4 regions of the Bradyrhizobium sp. USDA 376 genome follow, and region 1 is predicted to be linked to each of the others. Evidence: riboswitches for the same ligand, from Rfam matches in the RefSeq annotation. Region 1 holds a riboswitch; each other region holds the start of a gene.
What was found. Region 1 has a riboswitch for cobalamin ahead of ACVJ19_RS23525 (DUF1636 family protein). Riboswitches for the same ligand answer to the same signal wherever they lie in the genome.

Region 1 (7,642 bases):
GCAGCACTAATCACCAATCGTAGCCAAAGACAAAGCCGAAATCAGGCCGCCGGGGGCTTGCGCTTACCCCTCGCTTTGCGCAACAGGGGCAGGACAGGAGGTATCGGTGGGTTTTGCGGGCGCGATGGTGGTGGCGATGGCGGTGGATGCCTGTCTGGGCTGGCCGTCCTGGCTGTTCGCGCGGATCGGTCACCCCGTGACCTGGCTCGGCCGACTGATTGGCGCGATTGATGCCGGCTGGAATCGCTCCTCCGATCCGCCAGCACTTCGGCGCGCTGCCGGTGTCGCGGGAGCGCTTTTGGTGATTGTACTTTCCGTCGCACTCGGCTGGATGCTTCAGGGCTGGCTTGCCTCGGGCTGGATCCAGATCGCGCTGGTCGGCGTGCTCGCCTGGCCGCTGGTCGCGCTGCGCTCGCTCCATGATCACGTTGCCGCCGTTGCCGTGCCTTTGCAGGCAGGCGACATCGCCGCAGCACGCGAGGCGGTCTCGCGCATCGTCGGCCGCGACCCGGCGGCGCTCGATGATGCCGGCATCGCGCGCGCGGCAATCGAGAGTCTTGCCGAAAATGCCTCCGACGGCATCGTCGCACCGGTGTTCTGGGGCGCGCTGTTCGGCCTGCCAGGCATCCTCGGCTACAAGGCCATCAACACGCTGGATTCCATGATCGGTCATCGCAATGAACGACACGAGGCCTTCGGCTGGGCCGCGGCGCGCATGGACGATGTCGCAAATTTCATTCCGGCACGCCTGACCGGGTTTCTGTTCGTGCTGCTGGCGCCAAGGCGATCCGAGGCGCTGTCTCGCATGACGCGCGATGCGCGTCGCCACCGCTCGCCCAACGCCGGTTGGCCGGAGGCGGCGATGGCGGGCGCACTTGGCGTGCGGCTCAGCGGCCCGCGCATCTATCACGGCAGCGTCACCGACGAGCCCTGGCTCAACGAAGGCGCGCGCGATCCGCATCCCGCCGACATCGGCGAAGGACTGAACGTCTACCGCCGTGCCATGCTGCTGCTGACGGGCCTGCTTGCGATCCTGGCCTTCGCGTGAAAGAACGGGGCATGCGCGAGCACGGTGGAAATCTCGATCTGGCCCAGCGGCGGTTTGGCGGCCGTGCCGAGGACTGGATCGATCTGTCGACGGGGATCAACCGGGTGCCTTATCCGGTGGGCGAGGTGAGCATGCGCGCCTGGAGTGCGCTACCGTCGAGTTCCGAGATCGATGCCTTGCATCAGGCTGCGCGGCACGCCTACCGCACGAGTGCGGCGCTCGTTGCGATGGGTGGCGCGCAAGCCGCCATTCAACTCTTGCCGCAACTCGCGCCATACGGCCGCGCCCGCATTCTCGCGCCGACCTACAATGAATATGCCGGGGTGCTCTCGGCAGCCGGCTGGGATGTGCAGGAGGTCAGCGAACTCGACGCGCTGGCCAGCGCGGATCTCGCCATCGTCGTCAATCCCAACAACCCCGATGGCCGAAACTATGAGCCAAAGGATTTGCTCGCACTGCTGCCGCGCGTCGGCCGCCTCGTGATCGACGAGAGTTTTGCCGATGCCGCTCCGCATCTGTCGCTCGCGTCGGACGCAGATCGGCCGGGACTGCTGATCCTGCGCTCCTTCGGGAAGTTTTACGGACTTGCCGGCCTGCGGCTAGGGTTCGCGATCGGGAATACCGCCGATGTCGCCAGGCTCGCGGCGGCATCGGGCCCATGGCCGATCTCGGGAGCGGCGATCGCCATCGGCTGCCGCGCGTTGCGCGACGATGCCTGGGCCGAGACCACCTCAGCGCGCCTTGCACGCGACAGCATACGGCTCGACGCGATGGTGCAGTCGCAAGGCTGGGCGCTGATTGGCGGCACGCCGCTGTTTCGCCTTTACGAGACGCCTGACGCGCTGGCCGCACAGGACAAGCTCGCGCGCGCCCATATATGGTCGCGTGTCTTCGTGCAGAAGCCGGCATGGTTGCGTCTCGGGCTTCCAGGCAACGAAGCCGAATGGTCGCGCCTTGCCGAGGCTCTAGCGCGCTAGCGCGAGCAGGCCTTCGACGTCGAGATGCTTTTCGATGTGGTCGGCGAGCGCATCGAGCGCGCTCTCGACCCTGGCGTGATAGGGCTCGTTTCCCGCGGGAATGTCGAGCTTCGCCAGATACGCCTTGCGAAAATCGTCCGACGTGAAGAGGCCGTGCAGGTAGCTGCCCTGCACGCGGCCGTCGCGTGAGATCGCGCCTTCCGGCTCGCCGTTCAAGCTGGCGAACGGACGGGCGCGATCGGGCCCGTCGGTGCGGCCGATGTGGATTTCGTAGGCTTCGATCGGCTGACCGGTCGCGGCGTGTACGGCCGCGACGCGCGTCAGCGTCTTCTGCGGGCTCATCACCGTCTCGACATCGAGAAGCCCGAGACCTGGCGTGTCGCCCGCCGGGCCTTCGAGGCCTTCAGGATCGGCGACGCTGCGCCCGAGCATCTGATACCCGCCGCAGAGGCCGAGCACATGGCCGCCCCGGCGATGATGCGCCAGGAGATCGATGTCCCAGCCCTGCGCGCGCAGGAAGGCGAGATCGCCACGGGTGGATTTTGAGCCGGGGATGATGACGAGACGGACATCACCCGGGATCGCTTCGCCCGGACGAACCATCACGAGATCGACGCCGGGCTCGAGCTTGAGTGGATCGAGATCGTCGAAATTGGCGATCCGCGACAGTGCCAGGCACGCGATCTTGCATTGGCCCGGCTTGCGCGCATCGCTCAGGCCCAGCGCGTCCTCGGCTGGCAGCTCGCCGGCGCGGGCAAACCAGGGCAGGACGCCGAAGCCGCGCCAGACCGTCTTCGCTTCGATCAGCCTATAACCGTCGTCGAACAGCGTGGGATCGCCGCGGAACTTGTTGATGACAAAACCCTGGATCATCTTGGCATCGTCGGGATCGATGACCGCTTTGATACCAACGAGCTGCGCAATGACACCGCCGCGGTCGATGTCGCCGACCAGCACGACCGGAACGTCGGCCTTGCGGGCAAAGCCCATATTGGCGATGTCGGCCTTGCGCAGGTTCACCTCGGCCGGGCTGCCGGCGCCTTCCACCAGTACGAGATCGGCGCGCGCCTTCAGACGCTCAAAACTCTTGAGCACCGCGCCCATCAGCGAGGGCTTCATCGCCGCATACTCGCGCGCACGCGCGGTGGCAATGCGCTTTCCATGCACGACGACCTGTGCGCCGACATCGGTCTCGGGCTTCAGCAGCACCGGATTCATGTCGGTGTGCGGCTCGACGCCGGCGGCGAGCGCCTGCAGCGCCTGGGCGCGGCCGATCTCGCCGCCATCGACGGTGACGGCCGCGTTGTTCGACATGTTCTGCGGCTTGAACGGGAGCACACGCAGGCCGCGCCGCGTGAACGCGCGCGCAAGGCCGGCGACGATGAGCGATTTGCCCACGTCCGAGCCGGCTCCCTGGATCATCAATGCGCGTGCCATCGAAATCAGAACTCGACGCCGGCCTGTGCCTTGATGCCGGAGCGGAACGGGTGCTTCACCAGCGTCATCTCGGTGACGAGGTCGGCAATCTCGATCAGCTCGTCCTTGGCGTTGCGCCCGGTGAGCACGACATGCGTCATCGGCGGCTTCTGTGTGGTCAGGAACTCGACGACCTCGGCGATGTCGAGATAGTCGTAGCGCAGCGCGATGTTGATCTCGTCGAGCACGACCATGCGCAGGCTGGAATCTTGGATCAGCTCCTTCGCCTTCTCCCAGCCGGCGCGCGCGGCGGCGATGTCGCGGGCGCGGTCCTGAGTCTCCCAGGTGAAGCCTTCGCCCATGGCGTGGAACTGGCAGAGGTCGCCGAAATGGCCGGTGAGCAGGCGCCGCTCGCCGGTTTCCCAGGCGCCCTTGATGAACTGCACGACCGCGCAGGGGAAGCCGTGGGCGACACAGCGGACGATCATGCCGAAGGCGGAGGAGGACTTGCCCTTGCCCGCGCCGGTATGGACGATGATGAGGCCCTTTTCGCCGCTCTTGGTCGCCATGATCTTGTCGCGGGCGGCCTTCTTCTTCGCCATTTTCTGGGCGTGCCGGGCGTCGGTTTCCTCGGCCGTTTGGGTATCCGGTTCAGGCGTCATCTGACGGGTCCTTCGGCTTGACAAGAGGCGGCCGGGGGCAAATGGTGGCCCGGCGTTGGTTCCTGTCCTATGACAGGCGAAGAGGGAATGCGATAGGGTCCGAATCGGCAAGATTTGGGTCCAAAATGCAGCCGCCCCCGCGACCGTGACCGGAGAGATGCCCGAAGCCACTGATTCCCACGGGAATCGGGAAGGCGGGGATCGAAGGGCAAAACCCTGCTCCGCAAGCCGGGAGACCTGCCAGCGCGGACGAGTTTTGGACCGGCGGACGGGGTGTTCCGCGACGGGGAAGCGGGCCTTCAGGAGAATGGTCCGTGTGCCTCATCGCCTCCCGATGTTTATCCTGGAAGAGGCGATGACCGTCACACTTCACGTCTGCATCACCTGCCGCGCCGGCCAGACGCTTGGCGAGGGCGAGACCACGCCCGGCAAGCGCCTGCATGGTGCGATTCTCGAGGCCGGCGTGCCCGAGGGTGTCAATGTGGTTCCCGTCGAATGCCTGTCGGCATGCAGCCAGGGCTGCTCGGTCGCGCTCAGCGCGCCCGGCCGCTGGTCCTACGTCTATGGCCGCCTGTCGGATGCGAATGCGCAGGACGTCGTCGCCGGCGCCGCGGCCTATGCGGCGGCACCCGATGGCCTCGTGCCCTGGCGCAGCCGCCCCGAAATCTTCCGCAAGCAATCGCTTGCCCGCATTCCCCCCATCGCCGTCGTGCCGGAGGCCGCTGAATGAACTCGCTCGCAAAAGTCCCCGTCACGGTGGTTACGGGGTTTCTCGGTTCCGGCAAGACCACGCTGATCCAGCATCTGCTCAGCAATGCCAACGGCAAGAAGCTCGCCGTGCTCGTCAACGAGTTCGGCAGCGAGGGTGTCGATGGTGAGATCCTGAAGTCCTGCGCCGACGCCAATTGCCCGGAGGAGAACATCGTCGAGCTCGCCAATGGCTGCATCTGCTGCACCGTCGCCGACGATTTCATTCCGACCATGGAGCAGCTTTTGGCGCGGCCGGTGCGGCCTGATCACATCCTGATCGAGACTTCGGGCCTGGCGCTGCCGAAGCCGCTGCTGAAGGCGTTCGACTGGCCGGAGATCCGCTCGCGCATCACGGTCGACGGCGTCATCGCACTCGCCGATGCCGAGGCTGTGGCCGCCGGCCGTTTCGCGCCGGACCCGGCTGCGGTCGAAGCGCAGCGTGCGGCGGACGAGAATCTCGATCACGAGACGCCGCTGTCGGAAGTGTTCGAGGACCAGATCGCCTGTGCGGATATCGTGCTGCTGACCAAGGCCGATCTCGCCGGCAGCGCAGGGATTGAAGCCGCCAAGGCGGCGATCACCGCCGAGATGCCGCGGCGCGTGCCGATGCTGCCCGTCACCGACGGCGCAATCGATGCGCGCGTGATCCTCGGTCTCGGCGCTGCCGCGGAGAATGATCTCGCCGCGCGCCCCTCGCATCATGATGGCGAGGAGGAGCACGAGCATGACGATTTCGCTTCCGTCGTGATCGATCTTCCGGAAGTTGCCGATATCGATGCGCTGGTCGCTTCCGTGCAGCGTCTGGCGCGCGAGCAGAACGTGCTGCGCGCCAAGGGCTACATCGCGGTCGCGGGCAAGCCGATGCGCTTGTTGCTGCAGGCCGTCGGCGAACGCGTGCGCCACCAGTTCGACAAGCCCTGGGGCGCGGGTCTCAGGCAGTCAAAGCTCGTCGTGATCGGCGAGCATGGTGACATCGACGAGGCCGCGATCAGGTCAGGACTTGGTATCTGATGCACGTCGTCTTCCGCGAGAGCCACGGTCTGGAGGAGACCGCGACGCCAAGAGACATCGGCCAGGACCCGGCTGATCTCGTGGTGCTCTCGTACTCGGATTCGGACCTTGCCGCGTTCGCGGCCGGCTGGCGGCGAGGCCGTGACAGCCTGCCGTCGCTGCGGCTCGCCAATCTCGCGGAGCTGCGTCATCCGCTGTCGGTCGACACCTATATCGAGCGCACGCTGTCGCAGGCGAGGGGCATCCTGGTGCGCCTGATCGGCGGCGAGTCCTATTGGCCGTACGGGCTCGCGGCTCTCCAACAACTCGCGAAGGATCGCGGCATTGTGCTGGCCGTGCTGCCGGCCGATGGCCGCGACGACACCCGGCTCGATGCATATTCGACATTGCCGGTCTCGACGCTGCGGCGGCTGAAGGTGCTCTGCGACACCGGCGGCCCGGTCGCGGCGCAAGCCGCGATCGCGCAGCTTGCGCTGGCCTCGGGGCTTTATGCAGGCCCGGTCGCCGGCGAGATGACCGTTCCCGAGATGGGCTTTTACGATCCCGCGCGCGGCGTCATTGCTGCGCCGACGTCGGACGAGGGAAAGCCGCGCGCGCTGGTGACCTTCTATCGCTCCTATCTCACCGCGGCCGACACCGGCCCCGTCGATGCACTCATCGCGGCGTTGCGTGACAACGGTTTTGACGCGTATGGCGTGTTCGTCACTTCGTTGAAGGCTGCAGGCGTTGCCGATTGGCTGCGCGCATATCTCGCGCAAAATCCGCCGGCTGCGATCGTCAATGCGACGGCGTTTTCCGCGGTTGGCGACGACGGCACCACGCCGTTCGATGCCGCGACGTGTCCTGTGTTTCAGGTCGCGCTCTCCACCGCGCGGCGTGAGGACTGGATGGAATCGCTGCGCGGCCTCTCGCCCGGCGACCTCGCGATGCATGTGGTGTTGCCCGAGGTCGATGGTCGTTTGTTCACCGGCGTGGTGAGCTTCAAGTCGGCCGCTGAGCGCGATCCCGATCTGCAGTTTTCGCACCTGGCTCATCGCGCGGATGATGAGCGCGTCAAGGCCGTCGCCGCGCGCGTCGCGGCCTGGCGGCACCTCGCGGAGAAGCCTGCCGGCGAGAAGCGCGCGGCGATCGTGCTCTCGAACTATCCGGGCCGTCCGCACCAGATCGCGCATGCGGTTGGTCTCGATGCGCTTGCTTCGGTCGAAGCCCTGGTAGCCGATCTCGCGGAGGCCGGCTTCGATGTCGCGCCGGTCCATGCGCTCGGCGAGACGCTGCTCGCGCAGCACCTGACCTGGAGCGTTGCCGATTATCGCGCCGCGCTCGCGCGTCTTCCGCAAGCCTTGCAGGATGAGCTCGCGCGAGCCTGGGGCGCACCGGAGAATGATCCGAGCTGCCGCGACGGCGCGTTTCATTTCGCGGGCATGGCGTGCGGAAAGTCGATCATCGCGCTCCAGCCCGAGCGCGGCGAAACGGCGAGGCGCGATAACGATTATCACGATCTCGCCCGCACGCCGCGCCATGCCTATGTCGCGTTCTATCTCTGGCTCCGGCAGCAGGGTTGTGACGCCGTCGTGCATATGGGCGCGCATGGCACGCTGGAATGGCTACCCGGGAAATCGGTGGCGCTGTCATCGCGCTGCTGGCCGGAAGCACTGATCGGCGATCTCCCCGTCGTCTACCCCTTCATCGTCAACGATCCCGGCGAGGCCGCGCAGGCCAAGCGGCGCATCGGCGCGGTGACGATCGGCCATCTGCCGCCGCCGCTCGAAAGATCAGCC
Region 2 (7,642 bases), 4.1 Mb from region 1:
ACTTTACGAGTTGTCCGCGATAGTCTTGTGAACGACTGCCGCAAGTGCAGGCTTATCGCGGGCTGATTTCTGCCATGCGCCGGCGGCTATGCGCGCAAGCGATCGCTGGGCACCAAGAACCCCGAACTTGCATCGGCGGTCCACCTGAAGACGCGATTGCAGAAGCCGCTCATCACGCTTGTCCTAGCCCACGTTTCGATAAGCCCGGTCCAGGACTTCAGCGCCGGAGCTTAAGGTCTATCAGCGCCCGGCAAGGCCACCGAGTGAAAGGCGAAGCATCAATTGACCGTCGGCGTGCACGGAGCAATGGCGAAAAGTTGTCCTAGCCATGGGCGTGGGTTGCACCTCAATTCAACGCGTTGGTCTGTTGCAGAGAACGCGAGGCGCTGGCTGAAGCGCGAGTTCGGAACATGTCGACGAGCGTCTGCGGCTGGTAGCGGTCACGAGCCTCCGATCCCGGACGCGCACAACTTTTTGACAAGCATCAATGCTGCAGCGGCTGCCTCTGATAGAAGTGGTCTTCTAGTAAGGTCAGACGCACGGCGGACCGAAATGCTTGACGCCCATGATGCTTTCTTGCCCGGGTACCCGCTGCCGTTCCTAGGACTGCTACCAGACGCAGCCGCAGCCGCGCGGCGGCCAATGACCGGCCACATGATAAATTGCGCCGACTTGCGACGGCATCTACTTTATCGGCCTGCGGGACGGCCCTGCTATGGGCTCAGAGCGATGCCGCCCATCTAACGGTGTTAAGAAAATGCGCGCGTGAGGGAGGCCCCCCACACACAACCAACACGATGACGCCGGAGGATAAGGAGATGTGTCTCACCAACAAGGGACGTGATATGACAGACGGCCGGACCATTTACCCTGCTCCGGGCCGGATTACTGGAGCTGGAGTCCAGTCTAACTTGTGCAGCACAGCTACAAATATCAACGGCCGAGGCCTTGAGCTGATCCAAATCAATTCGACCAAAGCTCAGATGTCGTTTCGTGGCGCAGATCTAAATATTTCAGTTCGCGAGCGGATCATGTTTCGTCACAACAGCGCATGGCCGATAGCCCTCCGCCGCGGCTGACGCGATCGAGAACGCGGGCCATCCGAACGTTATCGGCTTGGGCCCGTCCGCGCAGAACCCAAGCGATGTGCGCGGTGTTAACAAGGTTATCTGAATTTGTCACCCCGCAGCTATGAACACCGCCCAGCATCTAATGATCTGACATGGGAGCAGCTTGGAAAGGCGCCGCCCTTCGATCAGGATCTGGAGATTGCCGTGATCGAGGGTAATTCAATTCACCGGGTGGTCTTTCCTTGCCGCCGGATCTTCGGCGGATGGATCAACGCGAATACCGGAGAGCAAATCGCTGTGCGGCCGACGCATTGGCGTATCTGGCCCGGATAGCCGTTATTCCAAATGGATTGGCGTGAGTTGGGGTACGGAGTGCCTTTGACGTCCTCTCTTCGGAAACTATCTAGCGTGGATTGATTGAGGGAGCCTGACGGCATCTCCGAGCGGACCGAATCCGCGCCGGTGCCTTGCGGTGTCCGTCAAGCATTAGTTTTCTCATTGCTGTCGCGGCCGTTGCCAACGTGCCCATGAGCGACAAATCACAGCCTAGACGGCCGCGTACCATGGCATGATTGAGCTGCGGCACTTCTGCTTGAATGGGTCGCAGATTTTCGGCGAATGTCGTCGCCTTGATCGAGCAGCCGGCAATTCTCCCGCGGCCGACGAAACTAGCGTAACGCGTCACCATCTTTTCTCCGAGACCGTACCTTCCCCGGTCCACGAAGTGGACCGGGCATTTTGTCAGCGGCAAGGATAGCCTCGATAATGTGGAAAGCGTAAATCACCATAACCCAATTAGCTTTGTCGAGAACAGACCGGAGCTCGGGATCAACGGATTTGCGGATCGGATGCAGCGCGCAGTTCGCGCGCGGCAGCGACCATGTTGGCGAGCGCAGGCCGAACCTCCTCCCATTTGCGCGTTTTTAGGCCGCAGTCCGGATTGACCCAGAGCTGAGAATCCTGCAAGCGCGTCCGAGCTAGCACGATCAGCTCCTTCATTTCGTCCGTCTCGGGAACGCGCGGAGAGTGAATGTCGTACACGCCCGGTCCGATTTGATTTGGATATTCGTACCTCCTGAACGCATCCAGCAGCTCCATTTTCGATCGCGACGTCTCGATTGAAATGACATCCGCATCCATTGCAGCGATCGCACCGATGATGTCGTTAAACTCTGAGTAGCACATATGTGTATGGATTTGCGTTTGATCGGTAACGCCCGATGAGCAGATGCGGAAGCAATCTCCGGCCCAATCGAGATATGCCTTCCAGTCCGACCGGCGCAATGGCAATCCTTCGCGAAGTGCAGCTTCGTCGATCTGTATCATCGCCGCACCGGCATTCTCGAGATCGCGGACTTCATCGCGCATCGCGAGCGCAAGCTGACGGCAGACCTCGCTTCTAGGAATATCATCGCGAACAAACGACCAGTTCAGGATCGTCACCGGTCCGGTCAACATCGCCTTCATCGGCTTACTAGTTAGTGATTGCGCGTAGCGCCACCATTCCACGGTGATCGGCTTCGGCCGCACTACATCGCCAAACAGGATCGGGGGCCTAACGCAGCGCGAACCATAGGACTGAACCCATCCATTCCTTGTAAATGCGAAGCCGGCGAGTTGCTCGCTGAAGTACTGCACCATGTCATTACGCTCGAATTCGCCATGAACGAGGACGTCAAGACCGATGTCCTCCTGCCAACGTACGGCGCGGGCTATCTCCTCTTTGAGGAACCTGTCGTATTGCTCCTCGCTCATCGCACCTCGCGCATGCGCCGCGCGAGCATTTCGCACCGCTGTGGTCTGCGGAAACGATCCTATCGTCGTGGTGGGAAAAGCCGGTAGTCCAAAGCGTTCCCTTTGGATCTCGGAACGACGGGCAAACGGGGTGGCGCGCTGGCGCATCGTCTGATCGATCGCCCTCATTCGGACAGCGACGTTGGCATTATGGATCTTCGGCGAGGTCCGGCGGGCAGTCGCAGCGCATTCCGACTCGGCAAGAGCTAGCCCAACATTCTGGTCGCCTGCGAGTACCCGCGCCAGGATCGCAAGCTCACGCATCTTCTGAACCGAGAAAGCAAGCCAGCTCTTGACGTCGGACGCGAGCCCGGTCTCGAGTTCAACATCGACCGGCACGTGAAGCAGCGAGCAGGATGGAGCGAGCTGTACACGGTGCCTGCCAAGCTTCGCAATCGAGGGCTTCAGCCGCTGACGGAGCGACGGCAAGTTCGACCGCCACACATTCCGGCCGTCGATGACACCGAGCGACATGACGAGATCACTTCGGCCGTCAGCAACGATCTGATCCAATAGTTCTGGCGCTCGAACCAAATCGACGTGCAGACCGGAAATTGGCAGGCTCAAGGCAGTATCCAGATTGTCGCCTAGGGCGCCGAAATAGCTCGCAAGCATGATCTTGATAGCGGGTCCCTCCTTTGCGAACCGGTTATAGGCGTGCAGCAACGAATTTCGCGCCGCCTCATCCAGATCAAGGACCAGGCAGGGCTCGTCAAACTGAACCCAACTTGCCCCTCGTTTGGCTAATTCATGCAGAAGGTCGATATAGACGGGTATCAGATCATCGAGGAGAGAGAGGGGCTGGAACGCACTATCGGTACTCTTGCCGAGCTTTAAAAATGTGACCGGCCCGATCAGGACAGGGCGGGTCTGAAAGCCAAGAGCCCTCGCTTCCTCATACTCTTCGACGGGTTTGCGAGAGCACAGTCTGAACGCCTGTCCCCGGTAAAACTCAGGAACCATGTAGTGGTAGTTGGTATCGAACCACTTGGTCATTTCCTGCGCGGGCACGCCAGATCCCCGCGGGCTCTGGGCGCAACTCGCATCCTGCTCGCCGCATTGCGATCCGCGGGCCATGGCGAAGTACGTTTGGAGCGAAACGGATTCTCCGTTCGCGGCGTAGATCTCCGGGATTGCGCCAACCATGACGCTTGTATCGAGCACCTGATCATACAGCGAGAAGTCGTTTGACGGAATGATCGTGACGCCGAGCGATTTTTGACGAGCCCAGTTCGCTGCGCGTAGGCCGAATGCGTCTTCGTGCAACTGCTGTTCACTAATCTTTCCAGCCCAGTAGCTTTCTAGAGCGAGCTTGAGCTCACGCCTTGGGCCGATGCGTGGCGTTCCGAGCGTAGCAACTGGAAGAGAGAGAGGAGACATAGCGTTAACCCCTGTTGGGGACAAAGGCCATGGCGGACGCAGGCAGGAGAAGTCGCGCGTGCGACGGCTGCTTGGCGCACCACCGAGACACCCCGCCCGTGGACCAATATATTGTCGGGGCCGGTCTCCTGGCTTGCTGGTCATCGCTGCTGTCCGGCCTTCCCGAAGCCGTGCAGGCTTCAGCGACATCGTCGGACAGCGGCTCGCCGCTCACAGTTGCGGGGGCAGAGCCGGCATTTGCACCGGCTTCCCTCTTAGCTCCGGATCAATGGGAACCGGAGAACCTCGACGACTTGGATTATCGGCAGGAGAACTCTTCCGTCAACCTCTCAGATTATGTGCAAGCTAATCTGCGACATCCGCTAGCCGAATGACCGTGCATCTCTGTGACTTCACCATCTAGAAACATTCTCTCATCAGAGATGTCATAATCAGACATATCCTTCTCAGATGCCGGATAAGCATCGGAGCTGCCTTGAGGCGGAGCCGCACGCTAAATTGATGAAAGGGACAGAAGCAGCCTGCCGGCGGGAGTACCGACGTTATATCAGAGCGCTTTCAATGCGGCTTTGCGATTTCCAGAGGTTCGCCCAGCACCTCAGCTAGCCAGCTCTTCGCTCAACTAAAGGATCTGCGGCGAATAGGCCAAGGCACGTGGCGAAATTTAGCAACTGGCGAGGGGTTGATTTGCGTGCCACCCAGACTTCAGAGCTGGGATCAAGCCGGCTTGGTGCTTGGCAATCACGCAGCTCGAACGCGGGCGGCACGATAGCGAACCACACAGCTCAATGGCGGCAAACCCACTTCCGTCCACAGGCATCCGGCATCGAGGCGTTCAACTCTTCTGCTAAATATCCGGTGCGGGACATGGATGCACAAGCTGCGGCGGATACGCCAAACAGAAACATCGAAAACATGCAAAGGTCGGAAAGTCGACAAGAGTGACACAAACTCCGTGAAATTTTCCGCCTATTGCCTGGCACGAAGAATGCAGACCCTCGGAATGCCCAGTCTCCTCCTCTGGGCAGGTCCAGCTCAGCCAATTGACGCAGTCGCTGCCGGGGAAGTTAGCTGCGCATGACATAGAGGGGAGCGCCTGCTCGCGCGGGACAGCTAGCGGGTGCATCCCCGTAAACTTCTTGCGATGGCATAGCAGGTTCGAGGTTGCCTGCTTCACAAGATATTTGGATGAAACGCGATAGGCCGAGGGTTATGAAGAGAATGCCTGGAAGACCCGCGCTATGGCTTAGCGTGGTCGGATTTTTAATCTGCCTCGCCTGGCCGGCTGCCATGAGCAATAATATTCGGGCCAGCGACAGTCCCCTTGTCGAACGACTGAAGTCAACTTGGCGAGCGCAAGATGGTGAGACGATAGAACAAATTATCTCCAATGTCTCGAAGGTGGCACAGTTCGTGCCTCAAATGTGGGGCGTTGTTGAACTTGGCCAAAACGACTTTATTTTCGTTTCGTGGACCAGACACCGGGACAACAAATCGGACGAACAGTACGTTATCGCCTGGAAGATCGCCCTCGACGGCACGCTTGAACTTGCGTCGACTTATGCGAAGCCGATGGAATTGGGCTGGCGCGCCCTGGCGCTCTCCCTAATCGCCAGTGAAGTCGCAGATGGCGAAAGGGACGCAAATCTTCGCTTTCTGCATGATCCGGCCAACTTCAACTTTGTGACTACCCCGCAAGGCCGGCTCGGCGATCTTCTGCGGCAGGGCCGCTGCACTATCATTGAACCAGTTGGAGTGGACTACTTACCGAAGCGGAATGATAAACCGGCCGAGAAGGGTGGCGTGTGGCGCGTTCTGCTCTTGGTGAATTGTAGTATCCAAGGACCACGTTATTTTACACACAACGGGGTCATCACTTTCGAGAAGAGAGAAGGACAGGATTGGGAGCCACAATCCTCCTTTGCCAAACGCATCGCGAAATTTCCCCCTGGCTCCTGGTTCCAACGCACCGAGCCAAAAGAAGAGGAAGACTTAGGAGAGCCAAGGCCTGAGTAAACCGCCGCAGAGCAACATCTTGCCGCAGTGGCGGAGCGCCTCGAACCTATTGCAAGACATACGCGCTCTACACTTGCTTTGTTTTAGCATCCGCAACGGTCCGGGTGCCTTTCTCGCAGCAGTCCGTCCCGTCGCAAGAAGGTCGGGCCGCGCGATTCCGTTTGTTCCGCCTAGTGTCAGCGGCGCGCACGAGCTTGCGAGATGTGGTTTTCCCGCCTTCACTCCACCCGGTGTGAGGACATCAGTTTGCGTAGCAACGTCGAAGGCACCAGGAAATGAGTGCTGAGACGAAGCCGGCGAGGAAGTTACCGGAAACCGTTCACCGGTAGCAACCCAGCATACCGCTGGGCGCTTGCGCATTTCGGAGCGTGCAGACCGGGAAGCTCAGAGCCGTACGCAAGAACGTCGAGGACCAGACTGGCTCGGCCCTAGCTTATCTGGCACCCATTCGTCTGCACGTCATAGATCCGGATTTCGAAGCATGGAAAACACTTCTATAACTGTGCTCCACCTGCCCTGGTCGACATCAACGATCATCCTGCCGGGCGGAAAAGGCATCGGATTTGCGCGGTTTGCTCGCGCAAGGAGCTAAGTTATGCGCGGGCGTCTACGCTGAACTCCATTGCGTCTTCTTCTAAATCGGTCAGAGCGAGCCAGACAAGATTTTTCACATCTTTTCGTGTGAAATGCGAAATTTCATCGCAGAACCGTCGGCAGCGGCAAGATTGCCGCTGGGAGCCGTGGCCGACCAGAACAAGGTTGCTCCTCAACGCCTGACTCCACCGCGAGCGCCGGCGCTTCATAGTCGGTCTCCTTTTTTGCAAAACACAACATTCCGGGGTTCGGGTTTGTTCAGCATCGCCCGTTCGGCCCGCCCGCGAGGATTTCCCCCTCAGGTGGAGGGTACAGCGCGGTCCTAGTGAGAGAGCCGATGCTCGAAGAATACCGCCGCCCGCCCCGAAGAAATCACTTGATCCTTACGCAGCGTCAGGCCGTAGGTTCGCGTTCCGGCGAAGCGCTCATAGAGCGCTCGGAAATGCCGGCGGAATAACGCACATAATGCTGTCAAGCAGTCGAATGTATCGGCACCGTATCGTGCGTGAAACGTGGATCAGGAGCGAAAGGTTATTGTCGGTGAACCGCGGAATTATGTTCGCATTGCTCGCTCTCGTCACATCTCCGGTCTGCGCCGCGACGCTCAGCGGTGCTCCGCGCATCCTCGACGGCAATACGATCGAGATCGAGAAAACCAACGTTCGGCTCTCAGGCATCGAAGCTCCTGAGACGGACCAGATTTGTCTCGACACCAACGGTCGCAAATGGGCCTGCGGCGTAGCTGCTCGCGACGAGCTTATCAAGCATTCAAATGGGCGAACCTGGGA
Region 3 (7,642 bases), 1.7 Mb from region 1:
GGCCATCGGTGATGAGCGCAATCTTGCCGCCCATGCCCTGCCCGGTCAGCGCTGCGGTGGTCTGGAGCATTTCCCGCATGCCGGGGCCGCCCTTGGGGCCCTCGTAGCGGATCACGATGACTTCGCCTTCCTTGTAGGTGCGGTTCTGAACAGCCTCGAACGCGTCCTCCTCCCGGTCAAAGCACCTGGCCGGACCGGTAAACTTGAGGTTGGACATTCCCGCGACTTTCACGATCGCACCTTCTGGCGCCAAATTGCCCTTCAGACCGACCACACCGCCCGTGACGGTGATGGGTTTGTCTGCCGGGTGCACCACGTCCTGGTGCGGATTCCATTTCACGCTTTTGAGGTTTTCGGCGATCGTTCGACCGGTGACCGTAATGCAGTCGCCGTGGAGAAATCCGTTGTCGAGCAGCGTCTTCATCAGAAGCGGTATGCCACCTACTTCAAACATGTCTTTGGCGACATAACGGCCGCCCGGCTTCAAATCCGCGACATATGGTGTCTTTTTGAAGATTTCGGCGACGTCGAATAAGTCAAACTTAATGCCCGCCTCATGGGCGATCGCCGGTAGGTGCAGCGCAGCATTGGTCGAGCCGCCGGAGGCAGCGACGACGGCGGCGGCATTCTCCAGCGCCTTGCGGGTGACGATGTCGCGCGGCCGGAGGTTTTCGGCGATCAGGTCCATGACCTTCTCGCCTGCGGTCATGCAGAAGGCGTCGCGGATCTCGTAGGGTGCCGGGGCGCCGGCCGAGTAAGGCAGCGCAAGGCCGATCGCCTCGGAGACGGTCGCCATGGTGTTGGCGGTGAACTGCGCGCCGCAGGCACCCGCCGAGGGGCACGCCACGCGCTCGATCTCGTCGAGGTCCTCGTCCGACATGGCGCCGACCGAGTGCTTGCCGACGGCCTCGAACATGTCCTGCACGGTGACCTGCTGTCCGCGGAAATTGCCGGGCAGGATCGAGCCGCCATAGATGAAGATCGAGGGCACGTTGAGGCGGACCATCGCCATCATCATGCCGGGCAGCGACTTGTCGCAGCCGGCAAGGCCCACGAGTGCGTCGTAGGCGTGACCGCGCACGGTCAGCTCAACGGAATCGGCGATGCATTCGCGCGACGGCAGCGAGGAGCGCATGCCGTCATGGCCCATGGCGATGCCGTCGGTCACGGTGATGGTGCAGAACTCGCGCGGCGTGCCGCCGGCCGACGCGACGCCCTTCTTCACCGCCTGCGCCTGGCGCATCAGGGCGATGTTGCAGGGAGCGGCTTCATTCCAGCACGAGGCGACACCGACGAAGGGCTGGTGGATCTGCTCGGTGGTCAGACCCATGGCGTAGAAGTAGGACCGGTGCGGCGCGCGCGCAGGGCCTTCCGTCACGTGACGGCTCGGCAGCCTCTGCTTGATGTTGGTCTTCGCGTCCATCGCAACCAGTTTCCCCGATCAACCCTTTCAGACCCGAAAAATCAGAGCCAAGATTTGAATCGACCTTGGGATTTCCCGTCGCCTTCGCGGACCGCCGCTCCCGCTGAAAAACTTAGAGCGATTTTATTCATGTTCGGGTGTGGCCAAAAAGCGGCGGTGATGCGAACTGCTGGCGATGAGGGCTTAATCCGGAATGGGTGTTGCGTAGACAGCACAATCGTTACCGGGAAGACACGGAGATGGCTACTTGGATACCGCCGCGAAGATGACAGTCCACAATCTGAGATTTCGTAGCAGGCACGGCGCACCCCGCTTGGAACGACTGACGGGCACACCCACGAAGTGAGTCGCTGGCGCCCCTCGCGGAGCGAGGTGCATTGCTCGTGTCCCGGACAAGCCGCAACGCGTAAGGCGTTGCGGCGCAGAGCCGGGACCCGGGGCAGCATGGCACAGCGCGGTTGGATGGGCCCCGGCTCTGCAGCGCACCGGGGCACGAGAGCGGAGTGTGGCGCACGCTCTCTCCAAGGCGGGCGATGACAGTGAGTGTGTGTCGCAGACACGCCTTCGCAGCCTCGCGGCCGATTTCGCCCGAGCTTTGCTTCGTCTCTCCACCCTCAAAGCCAAGAGGGCGCAGGGAAGGCCGGGTGCCGGCGGCACCCGCGGTCCGCTGCGCGAAAAGCACACGCAGAGAAACCGCACAGCAGCATACAGGTGAAGCCCAACACACGGCCTTCCCTGCGCGATGGTTGGACGGCTTATGCCGTGCTCTCCTGGGAGCCGAGTTCGTTCTGGCCTCCCTCACCCCGCGAATTGACGATGCCGTCTACCCGGTTGGGCTCGCGCGCATCTTCGCGAAAGGCTTGACCGTAGCAACGACGGCCAGGACCACACGGTTTTGCCGTACGCGCGTTCGTTGGCGCCACAGGGTTCGATGACGTTGTGCACGTTGCCATCGAAATGCTGGCGCGACGAACTCACAGCGCCGCTCGTCCGCACGCGGTTACGAGCTCACAGGGACTACCCGCCCTGCCCGCTACCTGTTCGTGCCGACGCTGCCGCGTCCACCGCAAACCCGGCTCGCATATCGTGACGACAACATGATCGCCCCTCCCGATGAGCCGGGATGGGCGACACATACGACAAATCCGAATTTCGGTAAAGTGGAATATTTCTGCAGCGGCGGGTTGACAAGCTCGCGGGGTGTTTTGCCCGTCGGGTCAACGAGAGTCCCGTAGCCCGGATGCGTGCCCGCTCAGGCCGACATCGCCTTGCGGCGGAACGGATCGACCAGGCGGACGACCTCGCAGGCGGCAACGAGGCCGGCGAGCCAGAGGGCGCTGGTCAGCCCGATCCGCGTGACGATGGCCGTGGTGAAGGCACCCTCTCCGCCAAGCAACGGTGTCGCGGAAAACAGCGCCAGCTCATAGGCCGCATAGGCGGCGACGAGCGTTATCGCCAGCATCAGCGGCACGCGCCCCTGCGGCAGCGCACGGAGCACGGCGGACGAGACCGCGGTCGCAACCAGCGCAGCGGCACCGATCACAAAACCCCAGGCGAGAGTGCTGCCATCGACCGGATAGTGCAGCAGACCGAAGCCGATGCCCTGGTTCACCAGCCAAGCACTGGAGACGACGAGCAGCGCCGGTCGCATCGGCAGCATCGCCGCCGCCACGACGGCGAACGCGGCAAACGGTGTTGCGCAGGCCAGCGCGAAGCTTGCCAGCGCGCATGCTCCCGACAGCAGCGCAAAGCAGAACATCGGCGCGAGGCGCGGCGTGACCGGATAAAGCCGGAAACGGTCGCCTTGAGACGGCAGGATGTCGAGAGCCATTGGTAATCTCCTTCGTTTCGAATTCTAGTACATTCGGGAGCATGTGACAGCCCCACCGGGGATCAGAACGTGGCACCGGCCTTGAGCAGATAGGTGCGGCCGGGCAGCGGGTACGCGCTAAAGCGGCCGCCGGTGAAGGTGCTGGCGATCGCATAGTCGTAGTAGAGCGCGTTCAGCACATTGTTGACGCTGAGGGACCAGAAATAGCGCTCATATTGACCGCTGAGCTTGAGGTCGATCGTGGCGTTGGCAGGGATCGGCTTCTGGGTTCCCGCCTGGTCGTTGTCCATGCGCCGCTCGCTCCAGAAGCGTGCGGTGGCGTCGAGCACCACGTAGTTCTGCCAGATGTTCCATGTGAGACCCGCACTCGCGGTGTAGCGCGACACCAGCGGCACGTCGTTGCCGGCCCAGACGCCTCCGCGGAAGACGGCCCGCGTATAGGCCATGCCGGAGCGCAGCAGCAGCTCGTCGTTGACGCGATAGGACAGACTGGTTTCCGAGCCGTAGCGGCGGGTCGGATCGAGATTGGTGTTGTAGAACAGAATCGGGCTGAAATGGATCTCGTTGGCGAGGTCCATCAGATAGAGGCTGCTCTGCAACTGCAGCCCGCCCCCTTTGATGCGCAGCCCGCCCTCGATGTCTTGCGAGGTCTGGGTCTTGAGCTGGAAGGTTTGCGGGATCGGAGCGAAGGTGAAGGGATCGAACGACGGGCCCGACGACACGCGCTCGTCCACGTCAGGCGTGCGGAATGCGCGCGCCGCACGGCCGAACAGCGAGACCATGTCGTTGAGGCGATGCTCCGCGCCGAGATGCAGCGCGTATTGGGTCTCATCGCTCCGCAGCGGGAGCGCGCCGATATCGGTGTTGAAGGGTGCCGCCGGGTCGAAATTGTCGCGTGCGGAGAGACTGACATTCTGCATCCGCGCGCCGTAGGAGATGTCGGTCGTGGGCAGCACACTCAATGTGTGCTGAAAATAGCCCGCAACCGTCTGCTGTCTCAGCGCGTAATTGTGCCAGGGCGCGAGCCCCTGCCCGGCGCCGCGGTTCTGCTGAAAGTTCGCATCGTAATAATCGATGCCGGTCAAGAGCTGCGACGGCATCCCCAGCAGCAGGCTCTTCACGCTGAGGCGCGGCGTGATCGACCATGTCGTCAGACCGGCATCGACATAGGTTGACGTGAAGAGTGCAGGAACCGGCGTTGGGCTGGAGAAGAACGCGCTCTGCTGCTTCTTGTCGCGTACGCCGCCATCGACGATGAGATCGACGCCGTTGACCAAAGTCTTGGTGAAGCCCGCTGTCGCGCTAAACCCCTGCTGGTTGGCGTAGTTGAAGGGCGTGCTGGTCCCCTTCCGATTGGTTGCGAGCTCGTCGACGCCGATCGAGGGATCGACGGTGCGGCCACCCGGCAGTCGCAGCTCCTGATTGTCGCCTGTCACGGTCAGGAACGCGGAGAGGCCAGGTGTCGTATAGTTCAGATTGCCGACGCCGTTCTCCTGGGAATAGCGATTGTTGTCGCGGTAGCCGTCGGTCTTGACGGTGTTGCCGTAAAACGAGGTCGACCATGGACCGGAATTGAGCGAGGTCGAGATGTTGCCAAGCTTCGTATTGAACAAGCCAAAGCCGGCCTCGATGCGCGCGGTCACGGGCGGTCCGCCGATGCCGTTCTTGGTGACGATGTTGATCACGCCACCGACTGCGTTGTCGCCGTAAAGCACCGCGCCCGAATTGCCGCGCGTGATTTCGATGCGCTCGACGGAATTGAGCGGGATGGTGGAGAGGTCCACCTGCGCCATGTCGATGTCGTTCAGCCGCCGGCCGTTGACCAGCACCAGCGTGTTGGCGGTCGCAAAAGCGCCGAAGCCGCGCAGGTCGACGCTGGTCCTGGCGCCGATCGGGCCGCCATAGAGCGTCGTGATCTGGGCGCCCGCTACTTGCGTTGCGATGATCTCGGCAAGGGTCTGCGACGGCGAATGCGCGATGTCCGTGGCCGTGATGACGGTCGTAGCGGCCCCGACGATACCCCCGTTGCTGGCGGCAGCCGCATTGCCGGAGCCGGATGAGCCGGCGCCGCTCGACGGCGCACGCCTCCTCACCACGTCGCCATCGCCCGTCGCCCTGGCGCGGGTGCGGTTCTGATCGTCGGAGTTGGTCACCTCGACCGGCGGCAGCTGCTCGTTGGCAGCCTGCTGCGCCCGGGCGACGGAGAGATCGAGCGAATGGAGGTAAATGGATGCGACAAGGCCGGCGCTGAGGCGCCTGGCGGCAGAGACAATGCGGGACACAGTTGTAACCTCGGTATGACGTCAGTGGCACGTCACAGCGAACGAGGTTTCACGCGGAGCGATGGATTGCTCGTGTGAAGCTAATGTCTGTACTCCCCGACCGACATCTTCGCGTGTGACCACGGCTGACGGCAGGTCTCCTGGCTCGCGGGTCGTTACCTCTACGTCGCCTTCCCAGGACCGAGATTCCCAGTGGCATATGACGAAAGATTCACCGCTTACAGTTGCGGGGGCAGCCGTGGTTTTGGGAAAATCCCGCACCACGTTCCCTTTTGATCTCCATGAGGAGAACCGTCACCGATCAATCTACGGGGCGTTCGCAGGTTGAGTCAATCGACCGGTCGAACGATGAGCCCGAACGTCAGGCGAACACGATCACACCGGCTCCCGCTCCGCCTGCGTCCTGATCATCGCCCGCTCGCCGGCGTCGACGAGCTGGCCGATGCCGGTGCGGCCTGCCAGCGCACAGCGGATGATGTTTTCAGCGACCGATCTGCGGAAGTCGTGGTCCTCGCCGTCGGGGCGATTGCGGCAGACCCGGTCCAGTGCCAGCTTCATGTTGATGCGGGTGCGGGTGTCGAAATGCTCGCTGATCATTCGCACAGCCTCGATCGCGTTGATGTCGGAGGCGGAAACGCTTCGGTGACCGGCCGGGTTCCAAAACGCAAGCGAGCGATGTGTCGGCCGTCTAGGTCCGGCCTCTCGGACGCTGCGCCTGAGCCCAGGCCGCAGCCACGTCGCGCGGCGGAACGTCGACGCGCCGGATTGGCGTCAACTCGCCGGAGGCAGAAACGATCGCGGTCTCCTCGCGGCGACAGCGCGGGCACACGAAGCGAACCTCATGCGGGGACGCCGACCAGCTCGAACGTTTCACATTGGCGGCCATCGGCCAGGCCTCGCATTGCGAGCAAGACACCAGAAACCGCCCGGGATCGAGCATACCCATTCCATCGGACTCCGCGTCCTGCCCGCTCCTTCAATGATTAACCCATGTGAATCGTTCCGGTGCCCAAGCACCGCCCGCCTCATGCCGTGCGGCGCCAACGGACTCGCTGTTCCCGATCCGCCGGCATCCGGCTGAAAGGCTCAGTGCGCGCCCTTGAGGGTGCAGGAGGTGGTGCAGGTGACCGTGGTGCCGTGGTCGCACGCCTTGCAGGCGGCCACGCACTGGTTCATGTCGCGCGCATTGTACGAGCTGTAGTTCCGCATCGGGCAGGTCGAGGTCGACCCGGTGATGTCCTGTTCCTGGTTGCAGGCTGCCATTGCGAGCGCGAGAACAAGGACTGCAAGAAGGCGCATGGGATTGCCCTGTAGAGAGTGGCAAAGCGACGTCAGCGAGGCACGTTGCACCGCAACGGACCCCTGCATTCCCACCGCGAGCAACCGTGGAAGCCCCGCGCTCGCATCCCTGGAGGATGCGCGCCAAAGATTAAAAACGGATTGCAGCCGGCGTCAGGCCGCAGTTTTCGTCGCGATCACCTGCCGCATGTCCACCGCGAGTTGGCGGTACTGTTCTGACAGTTTCAGATAGAATGCGCGCTTGGTGCTGTCGGTGGCGAGCTTGGCGATCAGCTCGCATTCGGCCGTGAGCGTCTCGAACCGTTCCAGCCTGTCCTCAAGTTCTGTCATCGGCGTGTCCCCATCAAACGCCACAAGGACCAATGAGCCTAAGCCCCGGAAATAGGTCACGGCGAACATGGTTATGGGGTAGCATCAATTTTCGTCGGCGCAGGCGGCGAGAAGAGGATGCCGCTACCTATTTCTGCTCCAACCGCCAGGCGCCGTCCCAGCCCTCCTCCGGCGGATTGGCCTCCAACTGCGCGATGCGATCGAGCAGCGTGCGCGAGGGACCATCGCCAGGCACAGCTTCGAGCGCCGCGTTGAAGGCGGCACGGGCTTCGGCGAAGCGGCAGGTGCGATAGGCGGCAAGACCTTCGGCATAATGCTCTCGCAGGCTCGCTTGCGCCTCCGTCAGCGCGCCTGCCCTGCCGATCACCTCGAAGATCGCCTGCGGCGCGCTCTGGCCGGCGACCGCGAGACGATCGATCTCGCGCAGCTCGAGATGCGCGCCGATCGCATCCGCCGTCGCCTGCGCGATCAGGATGC
Region 4 (7,642 bases), 2.9 Mb from region 1:
GCCGCTTCCGGTGGATCGTCTACTGGAGGCGCGTCTTCTTGCCGCGATCCTCGACCGGCTCCTGCACCACCGCCACGTGCTGACGATCCGCGGCGACAGCTACCGACTCCGCGCCAAGAGTGGCTTCATCAAACCGCCGACCGCCGGTGACGGCCGTCCGGTCGGCTCCGCCTCCCTCCGTCCCGTCACCGGCGGAAGCGACCATCAAACGTCCGATGGTGGGGGCAGTTCTTCATGACGAAAAGGGGGCAGTTCCGGATGGCGTTTGACAGACTATGCTCAAGGTTGAACCCGGGCCAACTCAGCATCAAGGGCGGATAGATCCCTACCTATTCTGGGGAGGTCTTCGCTACATTGCCTTCTGATATGCTGCCCCGACGACTACAGTTTTCCAAGACAGAACGAAACAACATGACTCACCACGTGGATCTCGGACCTGGTGTGGCAAGCATACCAGCGCCAAGAAATCTTCCAAACCGTTCCGATCAGGGAGTGAGTTGGAACAAGTCCTACGAAGCCATCAACGCTTGTGGCCAAAAACCTCTTTTACGAGAGTTACTCACGCAACTACGTCAGCCTGCTGTCTTTCCCACTATGGCAAGGATCGCGGCGGATACAACTGACCTGGGCGTCAAGTACGACGAGGGCACGACAGCAACGTTTTCGCTCGATAGAGCTAACGCCGTTGTGCGAGCGATCGACACGCCTGACGATCAATCAATGCACGAAAGCTCTCGCGCGATCCCAAGTTGCGTTGTTCAGTAGGTCGACGGCGGCAGCGTCGTGGTATCCAGTCCCGTTGCCTTGATCCGACAATCGCGAATCGCGGCGATGATGCGCCGAGACAAGAACATCAAGGAGCGCGGACAACATGCGATAATTGGAAAGCCGCTGTACTACGCATATGAGTCTCGCAGACGAAAGCTCTCTCTGCCGGTGACCGCGGACACGACGTTGGCAATGGAGGTTTCGCACTTAGCATGTGTTTTGACCAAGAAACTTACGAGAACCGCTCAATACGAGACGAGGTGATGATTCCTTGCCTAGTCTGGACCTCGACGCGCGACACTTGGCTGGCTGTTTGCTCGTGCCGGAGCCCGGTTCAGGCAGCCATCGCCCGATGTTCGCCATGCCCTGACTTCTTCGCACTTGCAATATCAAAGGCGTCCTCATGTCATTCCCTTCGCGGACGGTTGCAGGCTGCCGAACCGTGTCGACCTTGAGAACGTCGGAGCTTCCTTGGGAAGGGCGGGGCGGGTTCCAGATAGGGCGTGGAAGCGCAGAAGCCCGCCAGGAATATGTAGATCCAAGCATTGCCTACCAAGGAGCCTTCGTCCGAAGTGGCCGTCAAAGTCAGCCGTCTGAGACAGGCGGAGATCTCGGAAGGGAAACCAAATGCACCCGGCGAGTCCCCGTCGGTGCATCCATTCCGCTCACCGTCAGATGTGTCGATGCCATGCTCCTCCTTGGAAGGCCAATGCCAAAACAGAGCCCCGAAACGACTTCATGACAGAAGAATCAGATATCAGATCTGCGAACGCAAACATTCGTGCAAGCACTGTCTGGACAATTGTGCTCGGCTTTGCCGCGGATCCGTTGATGCGTTGGAGCTGGCCTGACCCAAGGCAATACCTTAGAAGCATGCCTCAGTTCATTGACGCCTGTGGGGGCCGAGCATTTGCACATGGCACAGCCTACGTCGCGGGAGAGATTCGTGGCGCGGCCCTGTGGCTGCCTCCCAACGTGCAGCAAGATGAGGAGGCATTGGATGCAATCATGGCGCTATCCCTGCGCCCGGAGATTACCGAGGATATGGCACACTTGCGGCGGAGAATGGCCGAACATCGTCCCCACGAGCCACATTGGTATCTGCCACTCATTGCCGTCGATCCGAACTGGGTCGGAAAAGGGCTTGGCACGTTGCTGATGAACTACGCCCTTCAACGATGCGATGAGGACGGCATTGTTGCCTACCTCGAAAGTTCGAACCCTGAAAACATTCCCTTTTACCAACGTCACGGCTTCAAGGTCGTTGGTGAGATACAACACGGTTCTTCGCCGCCGCTCACGCCAATGTTGCGAACGGCTTCATTCCGACCCAGCAAGGCCGCGCCGCCGGATCGGCTCGTCACCCAGACTCAAGCATAGCTCCGCCTCATCCCGTTAGGATTGATTGCCAATAACCTGACATGACCGCGTTCGGTCAGGACGGCTTATGTTCGCGGCCAGACAACTGAGCACGTGAGGCGGCTCGCCGGGCCTGCGAAAAGCATACCAATCGTCTCTTCGGCAAAGTTGGCACGTCTGATGTGAGAGCTGGCGGGGTCAAATCCACTAAGCTGGGATATTGCCACGGGCGGCTGCATCGATTTGCGGTCGGGCTCCAGACAATTTTTGATCTAAGGCCACAGAAAGCGATGAATGGCGAGACGCGTATGGCTACCGAAACCCGATCCGGCCCAACTCAATTCGCGGACCGCGAACCGATCGATGCCAACATTCAGGATGTCCAGGGTTGCTGTTCCCCTGTTGGAGAATTTGCGACGCCACTTCCAAAGGTTTGAGCACATCTTGGCCGATCGCAGGCGCTGGGTCGTCGAGCGCACCTTTGCGTGGCTCGGCAGATGTGGGCATCTCTGCAAAGACTTCGAAGGTTCCGCCGCTACCGAGCTCGCCTGGCCGCTCGTCGCCCATCTGAGGCTCCTAACTCGCCGATTGGCCAGGCCTTGAGACATCTATGTTTTTTGAGTGAGGCTCTCAGGACAGGCGCTCGGCGAATTTCGAACCTCGACCTCGGGGCTGCTCCAACTGGTTAACTTGACTGTGCCGTCTTGACGAGTCTGGGCAAAGGCTTCTATATGTGGTGTCGTAGTGGTTTTAAATTCGCATATATGGTGGCACGGTGTTAGGGGGGAACCCATTGTGTCGGCAGCGGCTATTCCGAGGCATTAGCGCGACAGCGCTGGGAAGGCCGACAGCCGCAGCGACCCGCGAGCCAGGAAACCTACCGCGACAGAACCCATGTCCTCGGGCGGGGTGCCCGGTGGGTCGCTTGCAGCCGGGGACATTTGCCCGGTCCCCTCGCAAGTCGTCCGCACGGTCCCAGCCCCCAAATATCACGGGGTTGCCGATGTCGGCGTCTTACGATTTCGATCAGTATGGTCATCTCATTGAGCTGCCGAGTGTGCGGCAGCCCTCAGCGCAGGCAAAGCCTACCACACCTGAACTGTGTCTTGTGCAGCCCCCAGCATTGCCGGCTCCCCTGCCGAGGCCCCCCGCGCGATCGCCAACTCCGTCTGACCTTTCGCTCGATCGGTCGCGCGACGACCTGCTGACCTCGTTTGGTAGGCTGACGCTGACCGACCGCTATCTGCTCGCCGGCGAAGGCCTCCAGGACATGTTCGCCCGAGTGTCTTGCGCCTTCGCGGACAATGTTGCGCATGCCCAACGTCTATATGATGCGATGTCTCGGCTGTGGTTCATGCCGGCCACACCGGTGCTCTCCAACGGCGGCACGACGCGCGGCCTTCCGATCTCGTGCTTCCTTAACTCAGTGTCGGACTCGCTCGAAGGCATCGTCGGCACCTGGAACGAGAACGTCTGGCTTGCTTCCAATGGCGGCGGCATCGGCACCTACTGGGGTAATGTTCGCTCAATCGGCGAGAAGGCGAGGGGCGGCGTCACCTCGGGCATCATCCCGTTCATCCACGTCACGGACGGCCTCACGCTGGCGATCAGCCAGGGCTCGTTGCGGCGCGGCTCGGCGGCGGTCTATCTCGATATCCACCATCCCGAGATCGAGGAGTTCCTCGAGATCCGCAAGGCGTCTGGTGACTTCAACCGCAAGAGCCTCAACCTACATCACGGCATCAACGTCACCGACGAGTTCATGTGTGCCGTGGGCGCCGGCACCGCATTCGCTCTGCGCAGCCCGAAGACTAACGAGGTCGTCCGCGAGATCGACGCCCGCCAGCTGTGGCAACGCATCCTTGAGAACCGGCTGCAGACCGGCGAGCCTTATCTCTTGTTCATCGACACCGTGAACCGTGCGCTCCCCAAGCACCAGCGCGAGCTCGGCCTCGAGGTCTCGACCTCCAACCTGTGCAGCGAGATTACCCTGTCGACCGGCATCGATCATCGCGGCGAGGAGCGCACCGCGGTTTGCTGCCTGTCGTCGCTCAACCTCGAGACCTGGGACCAGTGGAATGAGGAGCCCGGCTTCATAGAGGACGTCATGCGCTTCCTAGACAACGTGCTCACGCACTTCATCACGGTGGCGCCGGACGGAATGAAGCGTGCCCGCTACGCCGCCCTGCGCGAGCGCTCCGTTGGCCTCGGCGTCATGGGCTTCCACTCGTTTCTCCAGGCCAAGGGCATTCCAATGGAGGGTACCTTGGCCAAGTCATTCAATCTGAACATGTTCCGAAAACTCCGTCGCGAAGCCGACGCCGCATCCGTGGCGCTCGCTCGCGAGCGTGGCCCGTGCCCGGATGCCCTGGAACGCGGCGTGATGGCGCGCTTCAGCCACAAGATCGCAATCGCGCCGACCGCCTCGATCAGCATCATCTGCGGGGGCACCAGCGCCTGCACTGAGCCGATCCCGGCCAACATCTACACCCACAAGACGCTATCCGGCGCCATCTCGGTGCGCAATCCGCACCTCGCTAAGGTGCTGGCCGCGAAAGGCGCCGACACCTCGGCGACCTGGGAGTCGATCATCGCGCACGACGGATCGGTCGCCCATCTCGACGTCCTGTCGGAGCACGAGAAAGCGATCTTTCGCACCGCCTTCGAGATCGACCAGCGCTGGATCGTCGAGCTTGCCGCCGACCGCGCCGCGTTGATTTGCCAGAGCCAGTCGATCAACCTCTATCTGCCGGCCGACGTCGATAAGTGGGACCTCCACATGCTGCACTGGACGGCGTGGAAGCGTGGGGTGAAGAGCCTCTACTACTGTCGATCAAAGTCGATCTCGCGCGCGGCGTTCGCCGGCAAGATTGCCGGGGATGCAACGCCGACGCAGCAGCCGGCGCGGCAGCGCACCGACTATGAGGAGTGCCTCGCATGTCAGTGATCGATCTATCGCGCGCCGATCCGCGCACGTTGATCGGCAAGGGACGCGTCGGCCTCCTTGACTCGACCGGCAGCTACGACGTCGATCGCTATGCCTGGGCTTACGAGTTCTGGAAGCGCCAGCAGCAGACCCACTGGATGGGCGAGGAGGTGCCGCTCGGCGCCGACCTCAACGACTGGGCTTCGGGCCGCGTCACCGACAGCGAGCGCGCGCTGCTCACCCAGATCTTCCGTTTCTTCACTCAGTCGGACATCGAGGTCGGCGACAACTATTTCAAGCGGTACATTCCGATCTTCCAGCCACTCACCGTCCAGATGATGATGGCCGCTTTCACTAACATGGAGACGGTTCATATCGACGCCTATGCCCTGCTACTCAAGACGCTCGGTATGCCTAAGACCGAGTTCGAGGCATTCCGCGGCTATGCGCAGATGCGCGCCAAGGCGGACTACATGCACGAGTTCGGCGTCGACAGCGTGGCGGATGTCGCCCGTACCCTGGCGATGTTCGGCGCCTTCACCGAAGGCATGGCCTTGTTCGCCAGCTTCGCCATGCTGCTCAACTTCCCACGCCACAACAAAATGAACGGCATGGGACAGATCGTAAGCTGGTCAGTGCGCGACGAGAGTCTCCACTGCGAGGGCATCATCAAGCTATTTCACGAATGGCACCGCGAAACCGGCGCGGTGACGCGCCCCGTCCGCGACGACATTGTCGACGTAGCCAAGACCATGGTGAAGCTGGAGGAGAACTTCGTCGAGCTCGCCTTCGGCCTTGGCAAGATCGAGGGGATGCTGCCTGAGCATATCCACGCCTACGTCCGCTACGTCGCCGACTGGCGACTGGCCCAACTCCGGATTGCCCCGGTCTTCGGCTTCTTCGAGGCGAAGGAGGGCGGGTTCACCCAGCTCAAGGCGCATCCGCTGCCGTGGCTCGTCGAGATTCTCAATGGCGTCGAGCACGCCAATTTCTTCGAGCAGCGCGCCACGGAGTACTCCAAGGCGGCGAGCCGCGGCAGCTGGGACGGCGAAGACGGGGTGTGGGCGACTTTCGGCCGTATCTAGCCCATTTTATTCATGCTAGCGGCATTGACAGCGGCAGGCGCCGATAGTCGTCGCCGTCACCCGCCAGCATGACAAAGGCATAGAACCGGACCTCCTCATCGTGGCGTCTTGATTGCAGCGCGACAAAGCCGGACACACAGATGGTTTGTTGGGTTAAGCCGGTACATGCGCTCCATTGCTGATGGCGGCTAGGGTTTACAGTATTTCCGCAGGTCGGTGAGGTGGGTCTCGTCAACCACCTTCATGAAGTCAATCAGCGCAACACGGCTACGCCCTTGAGCAGACGAATGTTCTCGATGATCGCCACGGCCGCCCCCCTCTTAGGGCTAGAGGGGATTACTATCACGCAATCGGAAGTTGTAAAGAGGGGCAACCCTGTCAAAGGGGGTCATCTTCATTGCAGCCCGGTCGGATCAGGCAAACCGATTTGTTCTTCATCCCCCTTCGCGTTTGATTTCGTCGCCGACCCACTGGCGGTCTTCCTCGGCCGTGGCTTCGCGGAGGTGATCTACTACGAGCAGACGCTGGCAATGCGGCTCGGATGACAGCCGCGTTTCTGTCCTAACACAAGAGTTCCGCTTCAGCGCTGCCGATCCACCTCTCGAGATTTTGCATCCGCTCTCCGAGGCGCTCCCAATTGATCCGCGCCAGCGGGGGTTCGGCAGGCTGATCGGGCGCAGAGATCGGCAGCGACGATGACGCAAGCCATCACGTCGTCGACGTTATGTCCCACCCTCGCACGAGCGCCGCTTCGACCGCTCGTCGGCCTTTCGTCCGAGGTGGCCAGTGCGGCCTCGACCTGGTCGACCAAGTCGTAGCACGAAGGTGCGCCCGGCTCGCACCTCGGCTCGCATTTCAGTGCGCTGCCTGTGCGATGAGCGTGCTGCGGCCGACCGGAACGATTGTAATCGATGACCTGTGTCTCCCTAAGCGAGGGCCGGGTTAACTACGACGGTCGACAAAACTATTTTTTGCCTCATCATTCTCCGACGGCCGGAAAGCCGACGGTGATGCAGGTGGAGGCACGGGGCCGGGAAATCGGCGCAGCCAGCCACTAAGCGGCTGGCGTTCGACCACGGCAGCACGCTTGAGTTCGCCGCGATCTCGCCGTGGCGCTGCGTCATAACCAGATCAGCCAGATTCCTTTGAACCACGCCTAACCAGCTCGAGCCGATGTACCGACAAGAAGCCGATAGCGCTATTGATGCGAGTCCCTGTTGCCAAGGTTTCTATGCCGCGATGCGGCTCAGGATATTGGTGCGAACCCGCGCCATTTTGGCGAAGATCGATCAATAGGTCGTGGCGATCACGCCACCCCACCGGTAGTTCACACGGACCAAGCCGATATCGACGTCCTGACCGATACGGGCAGTCCCTGCAAAAGTGCCCACCGGAACACCCACGAGTCCGGGTGAAAAAAAGAAATCCACATCCCGACGACCCATGAACAGGTGGTCGTATTCAACGCCGATGGACCAGTTCGGAGCAAAGCCAAATTCAAGGC

Region 2: another riboswitch for cobalamin. It lies ahead of metE (5-methyltetrahydropteroyltriglutamate--homocysteine S-methyltransferase); the one in region 1 lies ahead of ACVJ19_RS23525 (DUF1636 family protein).
Region 3: another riboswitch for cobalamin. It lies ahead of ACVJ19_RS31270 (TonB-dependent receptor); the one in region 1 lies ahead of ACVJ19_RS23525 (DUF1636 family protein).
Region 4: another riboswitch for cobalamin. It lies ahead of ACVJ19_RS10195 (ribonucleoside-diphosphate reductase subunit alpha); the one in region 1 lies ahead of ACVJ19_RS23525 (DUF1636 family protein).

Annotation. Positions count from the first base shown of each region.
Region 1 is NZ_JBSSGN010000001.1:5,038,670-5,046,311, forward strand. It holds gene cbiB (adenosylcobinamide-phosphate synthase CbiB) at 107-1,048, shown strand; gene cobD (threonine-phosphate decarboxylase CobD) at 1,060-2,025, shown strand; gene ACVJ19_RS23515 (cobyric acid synthase) at 2,014-3,462, opposite strand; gene cobO (cob(I)yrinic acid a,c-diamide adenosyltransferase) at 3,468-4,103, opposite strand; cobalamin riboswitch at 4,143-4,362, shown strand; gene ACVJ19_RS23525 (DUF1636 family protein) at 4,459-4,833, shown strand; gene cobW (cobalamin biosynthesis protein CobW) at 4,830-5,864, shown strand; gene cobN (cobaltochelatase subunit CobN) at 5,864-7,642, shown strand, end outside.
Region 2 is NZ_JBSSGN010000001.1:9,188,017-9,195,658, forward strand. It holds gene metE (5-methyltetrahydropteroyltriglutamate--homocysteine S-methyltransferase) at 1,899-4,244, opposite strand; cobalamin riboswitch at 4,346-4,547, opposite strand; gene ACVJ19_RS43190 (hypothetical protein) at 4,899-5,189, shown strand; gene ACVJ19_RS43195 (hypothetical protein) at 5,535-6,260, shown strand; gene ACVJ19_RS43200 (thermonuclease family protein) at 7,395-7,642, shown strand, end outside.
Region 3 is NZ_JBSSGN010000001.1:6,717,425-6,725,066, forward strand. It holds gene ilvD (dihydroxy-acid dehydratase) at 1-1,423, opposite strand, end outside; gene ACVJ19_RS31265 (hypothetical protein) at 2,676-3,254, opposite strand; gene ACVJ19_RS31270 (TonB-dependent receptor) at 3,317-5,536, opposite strand; cobalamin riboswitch at 5,650-5,847, opposite strand; gene ACVJ19_RS31275 (hypothetical protein) at 5,912-6,133, opposite strand; gene ACVJ19_RS31280 (hypothetical protein) at 6,623-6,835, opposite strand; gene ACVJ19_RS31285 (hypothetical protein) at 6,989-7,165, opposite strand; gene ACVJ19_RS31290 (adenylate/guanylate cyclase domain-containing protein) at 7,293-7,642, opposite strand, start outside.
Region 4 is NZ_JBSSGN010000001.1:2,181,112-2,188,753, reverse strand. It holds gene ACVJ19_RS10210 (ATP-binding protein) at 1-238, shown strand, start outside; gene ACVJ19_RS10205 (GNAT family N-acetyltransferase) at 1,507-2,148, shown strand; partial or broken gene ACVJ19_RS10200 (transposase) at 2,584-2,730, shown strand; cobalamin riboswitch at 2,856-3,026, shown strand; gene ACVJ19_RS10195 (ribonucleoside-diphosphate reductase subunit alpha) at 3,131-5,074, shown strand; gene ACVJ19_RS10190 (ribonucleotide-diphosphate reductase subunit beta) at 5,065-6,138, shown strand; gene ACVJ19_RS10185 (hypothetical protein) at 6,426-6,683, shown strand; gene ACVJ19_RS10180 (outer membrane protein) at 7,428-7,642, opposite strand, start outside.